DNA from 2 places in the Ornithinimicrobium pratense genome. Region 2 is predicted to be linked to the other one. Evidence: predicted binding sites of a transcription regulator. Region 2 holds the regulator's gene; the other holds the start of a gene.

What was found. Region 2 encodes HspR, which represses chaperone genes until heat shock. Its sites were predicted from a motif close to AAGTTGAGTCNNNNNGACTCAACTT; they were not measured.
Region 1: the regulator HspR is predicted to act here: its motif matches at 2,890-2,914, upstream of FY030_RS01825 (ATP-dependent Clp protease ATP-binding subunit).

What each region holds. Positions count from the first base shown of each region.
Region 1 covers NZ_CP044427.1:397,239-402,606, forward strand. The annotation lists gene ligD (non-homologous end-joining DNA ligase) at 1-754, opposite strand, end outside; gene FY030_RS01815 (ATP-dependent DNA ligase) at 751-1,734, opposite strand; gene ku (non-homologous end joining protein Ku) at 1,753-2,739, shown strand; gene FY030_RS01825 (ATP-dependent Clp protease ATP-binding subunit) at 2,956-5,368, shown strand, end outside.
Region 2 covers NZ_CP044427.1:262,272-267,639, reverse strand. The annotation lists gene FY030_RS01210 (ABC transporter ATP-binding protein) at 1-525, shown strand, start outside; gene FY030_RS01205 (ABC transporter permease) at 692-1,429, shown strand; gene FY030_RS01200 (heat shock protein transcriptional repressor HspR) at 1,544-1,984, opposite strand; gene FY030_RS01195 (DnaJ C-terminal domain-containing protein) at 1,990-3,021, opposite strand; gene FY030_RS16680 (nucleotide exchange factor GrpE) at 3,092-3,763, opposite strand; gene dnaK (molecular chaperone DnaK) at 3,760-5,368, opposite strand, start outside.

The DNA.
Region 1 (5,368 bases), 130 kb from region 2:
GCTGCCGGCCGCGCAGCGACCACGGGCAGATCGTGGTCTTCGCTCCGTTGTTCTGGCTCCAGTCCAGGAAGATGCGTCCGGGCCGCAGCGACTTAGCCATCTTGGCCGTCACTAAGTCGGGGTGCTCGACGGCCAGCTGCTCGGCCAGCGCCTTGGCGACCGCGCTGACCTCCTCGGAGGTGCGGGTGCCTTCGAGGTCGGCGTAGAGCTGCATTCCCTTGGACCCGCTGGTGACCGGCCGGGTGCTCAGCCCCACCGCCTCCAGCCGCTCGCGCACCATGAGTGCGACCCGTGCGCACTCCGCCAGGCCCGTCCCCGGTCCGGGGTCCAGGTCCACCACCAGCCGGTCCGGCGGCAGGGGCTCACCCTGCTCATCCACCCGCCACTGCGGCACGTGTAGCTCCAGGCTGCCCAGGTTGACCAGGTAGACCAAAGCCGCCAGGTCGGTGACCAGAGGGAAGGTCAGGTGGGAGTGCCCGCGGGAGGATCCCGGGGTCGGCACCGTCACCCGTGGCAGCCACTCAGGGGCACCCGAGGGCAGGTTCTTCTCGAAGAAGTGCGCCTTCTCCACCCCTTCGGGCCAGCGGATGCGGGTGACCGGGCGCCCCTCCAGCTCGGGGAGGATCTGCTCGGCGTGGGTGACGTAGTAGGTGAGCACCTCGCCTTTGGTGGTGCCGGTGCTCGGGTAGAGCACCTTGTCCAGGTTGGAGACCTTGAGGGTCCGCCCGGCGACGCTGACGCTCTGGCTGCTCACGGCAGCTCCAGCAGGTCCAGCGGCGTGAGGTCCTCGCGCACGCCCTGGAAGCTGGGCTGGCGCAGTCGGCCCTCGCCGGGCGTGAGCCCGAGCGAGGCGACGTCGATGACCACCTGCGGCTCCAGCCAGGTGGACGCGGTCGCCTCCGCGCGCGGGATCGCCGCGGTGAACGGGTATGGCGCGTCCGGCACCTGCGCCAGCCGCTCGGCCAGCGCGAGCCCGGTCCGGCCGACCAGCCCGCTGCCAACCCGGCCCGCGTAGACCAGCTGCAGCCGTCCGGCACCGTCCCGCAGCGGCCGACCCTCGATGTCTCGCGCGGGCAGCCCCACGTGCACCGCCCCCAGCCGGGTGGCGGTGCCGGTCTGCGCCCGCCAACCGCCGATCACGACGCTCATGGTGTCGCGGTGGGGGAACTTCAGCCAGTCGGTGGAGCGCCCGCCCTCCAGGTAGGTGGCGGTCCGGCGCTTGCTGACCACGCCCTCCAGGCCCTGGTCTGCCGTCGCGGCGAGCAGCTCGGCCCCGTCGTCGTACACGGGGGACACGAGCACCCCCGGGACGTCGAGGAGCAGGTCCTCCAACGCTGCCCGGCGGGCCGACCACGGCAGGCCGGTGAGCTGCATACCGTCCAGGCGGAGCAGGTCGAAGGCGATGTAGGTGGCCGGCCGGGCAGCGGCCAGCTGGGCCGCGACGGTGGGCGAGGCGGTGTGGACGCGGTCCACCACGTGCCCGAAGGACGGCCGACCATCGACCATTGCCACTGCCTCGCCGTCCAGGAGGAGGTCCTGGCCCACCCCCGTGATAGCCCTCAGCTCCGGGAAGGCTGCGGCGATGTCCCGGCCACTACGGGTGAGCAGGCGCAGGCTCCCGTCCCGCACCTCCGCGAGCAGCCGGATGCCGTCCCACTTGATCTCGTGCGCCCAGCCCGGGCCGGTGGGTGGTCCGGTCCGGGGGTCACCAGAGGTGGCGAGCATGGGGCGCATGGGTCCATCCTGGTGGGCGTGAGAGCGATCTGGAAGGGTGCCGTGTCGTTCGGGCTGGTCAACGTGCCCGTGCGGCTCTACTCCGCGACCGAGAATCACGACCTGAGTTTCCGACAGGTGCGGGCTTCGGACGGCAGCCGCGTCCGCTACAAGCGGGTGGCCCAGGCCGACGGTGAGGAGGTGGCCTACAAGGACATCGCCAAGGCCTACGAGACCGACGACGGCAAGACCGTGGTCCTCACCGACGAGGACCTGGCCAGCCTGCCCAACCGCAGCAGCAAGGAGATCAGCGTCGACCGGTTCGTGCCTGCCGACCAGATCGACCCCATCCTGTACGACAAGGCCTACTACCTGGAGCCGGACGCGATGGGCGCCAAGGCCTACGGACTGCTGCGTGAGGCGCTGCGCGAGTCCGACCGGGTGGCTGTGGTCACGGTCTCGGTGCGGACCAGGATGACGATGGCCGTGCTGCGGGTCATGGGCGATGCGATCCTGCTGCAGACCCTGCTGTGGCCCGACGAGGTCCGCGACGCCGGCCAGCTCGACCACCTCGGTGAGGTCAGCGAGCCGAAGAAGGCCGAGGTCGAGATGGCTCGGATGCTGGTGGAGTCGATGGCCGGCGACTTCGAGCCTGAGGGGCACGTCGACGACTACAAGGAGGCCGTGGAGGCCCTGGTCGCGAGCAAGATCGAGGGCGGCGAGGTCACCGAGAGCCCCGACGCCGAGGACGAGCCGGAGTCCGGCGAGGTGGTGGACCTTCTGGCCGCGCTGCAGCGCTCCGTCGACCGGGCCAAGAAGAGCCGTGGCACGGCGGCCGGGTCGGATGCGGACGAGGAGCAGGAGGAGGACGACGACGCGGAGAAGGAGCAGACGGCCAGCAAGACCCCCGCGAGGAAACCGGCGGCCACGAAGAGCACTGCCACAAAGAGCACTGCGAAGAAGGCCGCTGCCAAGAAGACGTCCGCGAGCAAGAGCACGTCAAGCCGGGCCAAGAAGGCCGGCTGACCGCGGCGCGGTCAGGGCCGCGACGATCATTGAACGGGTGCGGGTGGGGACACATGCTAGGTCGTCCAAGGTCGCCACGCCGGGGTCTGCCTGCACGTTGCGCCGGAGGCGAACACGACGGCCCGGGCGGAACACGAGCGACCGACGGCGACGTTGTGCCCACCAGACGCAACGTAGAGTGGCGTGCAGGACGACTCGGCCGAAGGAGACTCCACAATGTTCGAAAGGTTCACCGACCGCGCACGGCGGGTGGTGGTGCTCGCGCAGGAAGAGGCGCGGATGCTCAACCACAACTACATCGGGACCGAGCACCTGCTGCTCGGCCTGATCCACGAGGGTGAGGGCGTCGCCGCCCGGGCACTGGAGTCGCTGGAGATCTCTCTGGACGCCGTGCGTCAGCAGGTCCAGGAGATCATCGGCCAGGGCCAGCAGAGCCCGACCGGCCACATCCCCTTCACCCCGCGGGCCAAGAAGGTGCTGGAGCTCTCGCTGCGCGAGGGCCTCCAGCTGGGCCACAACTACATCGGCACCGAGCACCTGCTGCTCGGCCTCATCCGGGAGGGCGAGGGTGTGGCCGCCCAGGTGCTGGTCAAGCTGGGCGCCGACCTCAACCGGGTCCGGCAGCAGGTCATCCAGCTGTTGTCCGGCTACCAGGGCAAGGAGACGGCCAGCGCCGGCGTGGGCCCTTCTGGCGGCGCCGAGGGCCAGCAGGCGGGCTCGCTGGTCCTGGACCAGTTCGGCCGCAACCTGACCCAGGCCGCCCGCGAGGGCAAGCTGGACCCCGTCATCGGGCGGCAGCAGGAGATCGAGCGGGTCATGCAGATCCTGTCCCGCCGCACCAAGAACAACCCGGTGTTGATCGGTGAGCCCGGTGTCGGCAAGACCGCCGTCGTGGAGGGTCTGGCCCAGGACGTCGTCCGCGGCGACGTGCCCGAGACGCTGAAGGACAAGCAACTCTACACCCTCGACCTCGGCGCGCTCGTCGCGGGCAGCCGCTACCGCGGTGACTTCGAGGAGCGCCTGAAGAAGGTGCTCAAGGAGATCCGCACCCGCGGCGACATCATCTTGTTCATCGACGAGATCCACACCCTGGTCGGCGCCGGGGCGGCCGAGGGCGCGATCGACGCCGCCAGCATCCTGAAGCCCATGCTGGCCCGCGGCGAGTTGCAGACCATCGGTGCCACAACGCTGGACGAGTACCGCAAGCACATCGAGAAGGACGCCGCGCTGGAGCGCCGGTTCCAGCCGATCCAAGTGTCTGAGCCCACGCTCAAGCACGCCATCGAGATCCTCAAGGGCCTGCGCGACCGCTACGAGGCGCACCACCGGGTGACCATCACCGACCAGGCGCTCGTCGCGGCCGCCACGATGGCCGACCGCTACATCAACGACCGCTTCCTGCCGGACAAGGCGATCGACCTTATCGACGAGGCGGGCGCACGGTTGCGCATCCGCCGGATGACCGCGCCGCCGGACCTGCGCGAGTTCGACGAGAAGATCGCCCATGCCCGCCGCGAGAAGGAGGCCGCGATCGACGGCCAGGACTTTGAGAAGGCGGCCCGGCTGCGGGACGAGGAGCAGAAGCTCACCCAGGCGCGGGCGGAGCGGGAGAAGGAGTGGAAGAACGGCGACATGGACGTGGTCGCCGAGGTCGACGAGGAGCTGATCGCCGAGGTCCTCGCCGCAGCCACCGGCATCCCGGTCTTCAAGCTCACCGAGGAGGAGTCCAGCCGGCTGCTCAACATGGAGGCCGAGCTGCACAAGCGGATCATCGGCATGGACGACGCCATCACCGGCCTGTCCCAGGCGATCCGCCGCACCCGCGCTGGCCTGAAGGACCCGCGCCGCCCCGGCGGCTCGTTCATCTTCGCCGGCCCCACGGGTGTCGGCAAGACCGAGCTGGCCAAGACGCTGGCCGAGTTCCTCTTCGGTGACGAGGACTCGCTCATCACCCTGGACATGTCCGAGTACTCCGAGAAGCACACCGTCTCCCGGATGTTCGGCAGCCCGCCCGGCTACGTCGGCTACGACGAGGGTGGCCAGCTCACCGAGAAGGTGCGGCGCAAGCCGTTCTCGGTCGTCCTCTTCGACGAGGTCGAGAAGGCCCACCCGGACATCTTCAACAGCCTGCTGCAGATCCTGGAGGACGGTCGCCTGACCGACAGCCAGGGCCGGGTCGTCGACTTCAAGAACACCGTCATCATCATGACCACCAACCTGGGCACCCGCGACATCGCCAAGGGGGTCTCGCTCGGCTTCTCCGCCGGGCCCGACACCCAGAGCAGCTATGAGCGGATGAAGAACAAGGTCATCGATGAGCTCAAGCAGCACTTCCGCCCTGAGTTCCTCAACCGCGTGGACGACACGATCGTCTTCCCGCAGCTGAGCCAGGCTGAGATCGTCCAGATCGTGGACCTGATGATCGCCCGTCTCGACGAGCGGCTCAAGGACAAGGACATGGCGCTGGAGCTCACCCAGGCGGCCAAGGAGCTGCTGGCCAAGAAGGGCTATGACCCCGTGCTGGGTGCCCGGCCGTTGCGCCGCGCGATCCAGCGCGAGATCGAGGACCAGCTGTCCGAGAAGATCCTCTATGGCGAGATCCGCGCCGGCGAGATCGTCCTGGTGGACG
Region 2 (5,368 bases):
TCCCTGGGTATGCGGCAGCGCCTCGGCCTGGCCGGCGCCCTCGTCGGTGACCCGCAGGTGCTCATCCTCGACGAGCCGGCCAATGGCCTGGACCCGGCCGGCATCCGCTGGATGCGTGGGCTGCTGCGCGACTACGCCGCCGACGGCGGCACGGTCCTGCTCAGCTCACACCTGCTGCACGAGGTCGAGCAGATCGCCCAGGACCTGGTGATGATCGGCCGGGGCCGGATCGTCGCCCAGGGCACGAAGGAGGAGCTGTTGCGCGGGGGCGGCACCATCGTCGGCTCGCCCGACCGCGTCCGCCTCACGGAGGCGCTGCAGCGCGCCGAGCACCAGGTCACCGCCCGTCCGCAGGGCGACCTGGTCACCTCGGCGACCGCGGAGGAGGTCGCCCGGCTTGCGCTGGCCGAGCAGGTGCTGGTCACCGAGCTGCGCAGCGCCTCCGATGGCGGGCTGGAGGACATCTTCCTGCAGCTGACCGCCGACGACGCGCGCGAGGGCGTCACCGAGGGGGCGGCGGCGTGAGTCTTCCCCGCCCGAGCCCGACGAATACCCACACCGCCACGACCGACCAGGAGAAGCCGATGGCCACCACCGACACCCACCCCGGATCCTCTGCTCCCACGACGACCGCGACAGCGACCACGCGGGGGAGGACGGGGCATACCCGCAGCTCACGGCGGTCAAGAGAGTGGGGTTCACCACTCTGCTGACGGTCGAGCTGCGCAAGCTGGTCGACACCCGCGCAGGGCGCTGGCTGCTGCTCTCCATTCTGATCATCACCGCCCTGGTGATGGGCATCACGCTGTGGAGCAACCGCAATAGCGGCACCGGGCTGGTCCCGCTGCTCGCCGCCGCCAACATTCCCCAGGCCATCCTGATCCCGATCCTGGGCATCATGACCGCGGCTAACGAGTGGGGCCAGCGGACGGCGCTCATCACCTTCACCCAGGAGCCCAGGCGGATGCGGGTCATGCTGGCCAAGACGGTCGCGGCTGTCGTGCTCGGACTGCTCGTGCTGGCGTTGTCGATCGGGCTGGCCATGGCCGCGCACGCCGTCTCGATGCTGGCCGTCGACGGCGGCGAGATCGACCTCGCGATGGGCTGGACCCTGCTCGGCCACCTGGTCGTCATGCAGGTCCTCGGCGTGCTCATGGGCGTCGCCTTCGGCGCGCTGCTGCTCAACGTGCCGCTGGGCATCGTCGCCTACGTGCTGGTGCCGGCCCTGTCGCCCCTCGTCTTCATGGCCACCGCGTGGCTGCGGGAGAACGCCGCCTGGTTCGACCTGAGCATGGCCCAGGGCGGCCTGCTGGGCGACGAGGCGCTGACCGGTGAGCAGTGGGCGCAGATCGGCACCTCGTCCGCCCTGTGGATCTTGCTCCCGCTGGCTGTCGGCTGCTGGCGGGTGGCTCGCAAGGAGGCCAAGTAACCCCCGGTCGAACGTGAGCTCGGCCCACGGTCGGACCCGGTCACACACGGACGCGCGTTGTGCACCTGCAGGGTGGTGCACAACGCGCGTCCGGTGGGTCGTGCTCGTTCAGAGTCAGTCGTCGAAAGGCCAGCCCTGGGGGCGCCACAGGGTCAGTGCGGTGCCGGCAGAGGTGCCCCTCGGGCGGGTGCCGGCGCGCAGCGCCACCACCTCGCCGGTGCGACCGGCAGCGAAGACCCGCTGGGAGCGGCCCACGGCCTCGCGCAGCGCGTGGTTCTCGGCGGTGAGCTCGGCTAGCCGGGTGCGCATCGCCTCGACCTGGGTCTCCAGGTCGAGGATGCGCTGGATGCCGGTCAGGCTCACACCCTCGCTGGACAGGCGCTGCACCTCGCGAAGGCGGTCGACGTCGCGGGCGGAGTAGCGCCGGCCGCCGCCCCGCGTGCGCGAGGGGGTGACCAGGCCGAGCCGGTCATACTGGCGCAGCGTCTGCGCGTGCATCCCGGCCAGCTCCGCCGCCACCGAAATCACGTAGACGGGGGTGTCGCGGTCGATCATCGCCCTCACGTCCCCGCCCGCCGCAGCAGCTCGGCCCGGGGGTCCGCGCCGCCGTCCTCGGCCTGGAGTGCCTCCACGGCTTCCCGTGCCTTGTCGGACAACCGCTGCGGGACCACGACCTGCACCTTGGCGAGCAGGTCGCCGGTGGTGCTCTTGGCGGCGATGCCGCGGCCCTTGACCCGCAGCACGCGCCCAGAGGGGGTGCCCGGCGCGACTCTGACCTTGACGGGCGGGCCGTCGAGCGTGGGCACCTGGACGGTCGCGCCCAGGGCGGCCTCGGCGAAGGTGACCGGCACGTCGACGGTGAGGTTGAGCCCGTCCCGCCCGAAGACCGGGTGGGGAGCCACCGTGACATGCAGGTACATGTCGCCCGGCTCGCCGCCCTGCACGGGCGAGGGCAGGCCCTTGCCGCGCAACCGGATCTTCTGGCCGTCCTTGACGCCGGCGGGGATCCGCGTGCTGACCGTGCCGCCGTCGGGCTTGCTCAGCGTGACGGTGTCGCCGTTGACGGCAGCCTTGAAGTCGATGGTCGTGCGGGCCTCGACGTCCTGGCCCCGCGGCGTACCGCGTCTCCCGTAGCCGCCCTGGCTCCCGCCGGGAAAGCCCCCGGGGAAGCCCTGCTGACCGCCGAACCCGCCGCCGCCGAAGGCGCCGAGCAGGTCCTCGAGGTCTATGCCGCCGCCGCCGGTCTCGAAGCGGACGTTCTGGGCACCGCCACCGCCGCCGAACATTTGGGCGAAGACGTCCTCGAAACCCCCGGCACCGCCGGCGCTGCCGGCGCCGGCGGTGAAGCGGGCACCGCCGCCCATGGCGCGGACGGCGTCGTACTGCTTGCGCTTCTCGGGGTCGGAGAGGACCGCATAGGCCTCACCGATGTCCTTGAAACGTTGCTCCGCCGCCTTGTCACCCGGACGGGAGTCCGGGTGCCACTCCCGCGCAAGCTTGCGGTAGGTCTTCTTCAACGTCTTGTCGTCGACATCCTTCTCGACGCCGAGGATGGCGTAGAAGTCCTTGTCCATCCAGTCCTGGCTCACCATGCGGTCCTCACCTCCCTGTCATCCTCTCCCACTTCGTCAGCGGGTATGTCGTGCCTGCCCCGCATCGGGGTCAGCTGGGGTCGGCGACCGCCACCCGGGCGGCCCGCACGACCTGGTCGCCGATCTTGAAACCGGGCTGCATGACCTGGACGACCGTCATCTCCGTCGCACCCTCGGGGAGCTCGACGCCGGGGCCGTCGGCCGGCAGGTGCATGAGGGCCTCGTGCACCGTCGGGTCGAAGGGCTCACCGACGAATCCGGTGCGCTCGACGCCGAAGCGGCCAAGCGTCGCCTCCAGCTTGTCGGCTATGGCTGCGAACGGCGTGCCCTCCTCCAGGTCGCCGTGCTCCCGGGCGGAGTGGATGTCGTCCAGCAGGGGCAACATCGCCTCCACCACGGCGCCGGTGGCGCGAGTCCGGTCCGTCTCCCGCTCCCGCTGGGTGCGGTTGCGGAAGTTGACGAACTCGGCCTGCATCCGCCGCATCTCCTCCAGCCGCTCAGCGGCCAGTTGGGCGTCGGGGTGCGGGTCGTCCTGGCCGCCGGCCTCACCGGCGTCGCCGGGGCCGGACTGCTCGCCAGGGACCGCGCCGGCGTCCTCCGGCACGGTCGGCTGCGGGTCCGCAGCCTGCCGGGGCTGACCGGTCTCAGGGTCGATGCGGCGCTTGTCGCGGATCACCGGACCCTTCCCGGCAGTCTCCTCCTCGGAGGGACCGCCGGTCGGGGTCCTGTCCGTGTCGCTCACTTGGTGTCCTCGTCGTCGACGACCTCAGCGTCGACCACGTCACCGTCGTCGCCGGAGCCGCCGGCAGCGTTGGGGTCGACGTCGGCCGCGCCGGTCGCGTCCTGGAATCCGGCGCCACCGCCGGCCGCACCGTCCTGCTGCTGCGCGGCGTACATGGCCGAACCCATCTTCTGGGACTCGGTGGACAAGGTCTCCATCTTGGTCTTGATGTCGTCCAGGGAGGCGCCGCTGTCGGCCTTCAGGGCGTCCTTGAGGTCGGTCAGCGCAGTGTCGACCGGACCCCGGGTGTCGGCGGGGACCTGGTCGCCGGAGTCGGCCAGGAACTTCTCGGTCGAGTAGACCAACTGCTCGGCGGTGTTGCGCAGCTCGGTCTCCTCCTTGCGCGCCTTGTCCTCCTCGGCGTGCGCCTCGGCGTCCTTGATCATCCGCTCGATCTCGTCCTTGGGCAGGGCCGAGCCGCCGGAGATGGTCATCGACTGCTCCTTGCCCGTGCCGCGGTCCTTGGCGGAGACGTGCACGATGCCGTTGGCGTCGATGTCAAAGGTGACCTCGATCTGCGGCACGCCACGAGGGGCCGGGGCGATGCCGGTGAGCTCGAAGTTGCCGAGCAGCTTGTTGTGCGCGGCGATCTGGCGCTCACCCTGGTAGACCTGGATGCCCACCGACGGCTGGTTGTCGCTGGCGGTGGTGAACACTTCCGAGCGCTTGGTCGGGATGGCTGTGTTGCGCTCAATGAGCGTGGTCATGATGCCGCCCTGGGTCTCGATGCCCAGGCTCAGCGGGGTCACGTCGATGAGCAGCACGTCCTTGCGGTCGCCCTTGAGGACGCCGGCCTGCAGGGCGGCGCCCACGGCGACGACCTCGTCCGGGTTGACCCCCTTGTTGGGCTCCTTCCCGCCGGTCAGCTTCTTGATCAGCTCGACGACGGCCGGCATCCGGGTGGAGCCACCGACCAGGACGACGTGGTCGATCTCGTTGACCGAGATGCCGGCGTCCTTGATGACCTGCTCGAACGGAGCCTTGGTGCGCTCCAGCAGGTCGGAGGTCATCTGCTCGAACTGGGCGCGGGACAGCGTCTCGTCCAGGTGGATGGGGCCGTTCTCGCCCATCGACAGGTACTGCAGGTTGAGGTTGCTGCTGGTCGAGGAGGACAGCTCCTTCTTGGCCTGCTCAGCAGCGTCCTTGAGGCGCTGAAGGGCGATCTTGTCCTTGGACAGGTCGACGCCGGACTGGTTCTTCACCGTGGTGACCAGGTGGTCGATCACGCGCTGGTCCCAGTCGTCACCGCCGAGCTTGTTGTCACCGTGGGTGGCGCGGACCTGGATGGTCGCGAAGCCGTCCTCGGCGTCCTTGCCCACCTCAAGCAGGGACACGTCGAAGGTGCCACCACCGAGGTCGAAGACGAGGATCAGCTCGTCTTCCTTGCCCTTGTCCAGGCCGTACGCCAGGGCCGCGGCGGTGGGCTCGTTGACAATGCGCAACACGTTGAGCCCGGCGATCTCACCGGCGTCCTTGGTGGCCTGGCGCTCGGCGTCGTCGAAGTAGGCGGGGACGGTGACGACCGCGTCGGTCACCGGCTCACCCAGGTAGGCCTCGGCGTCGCGC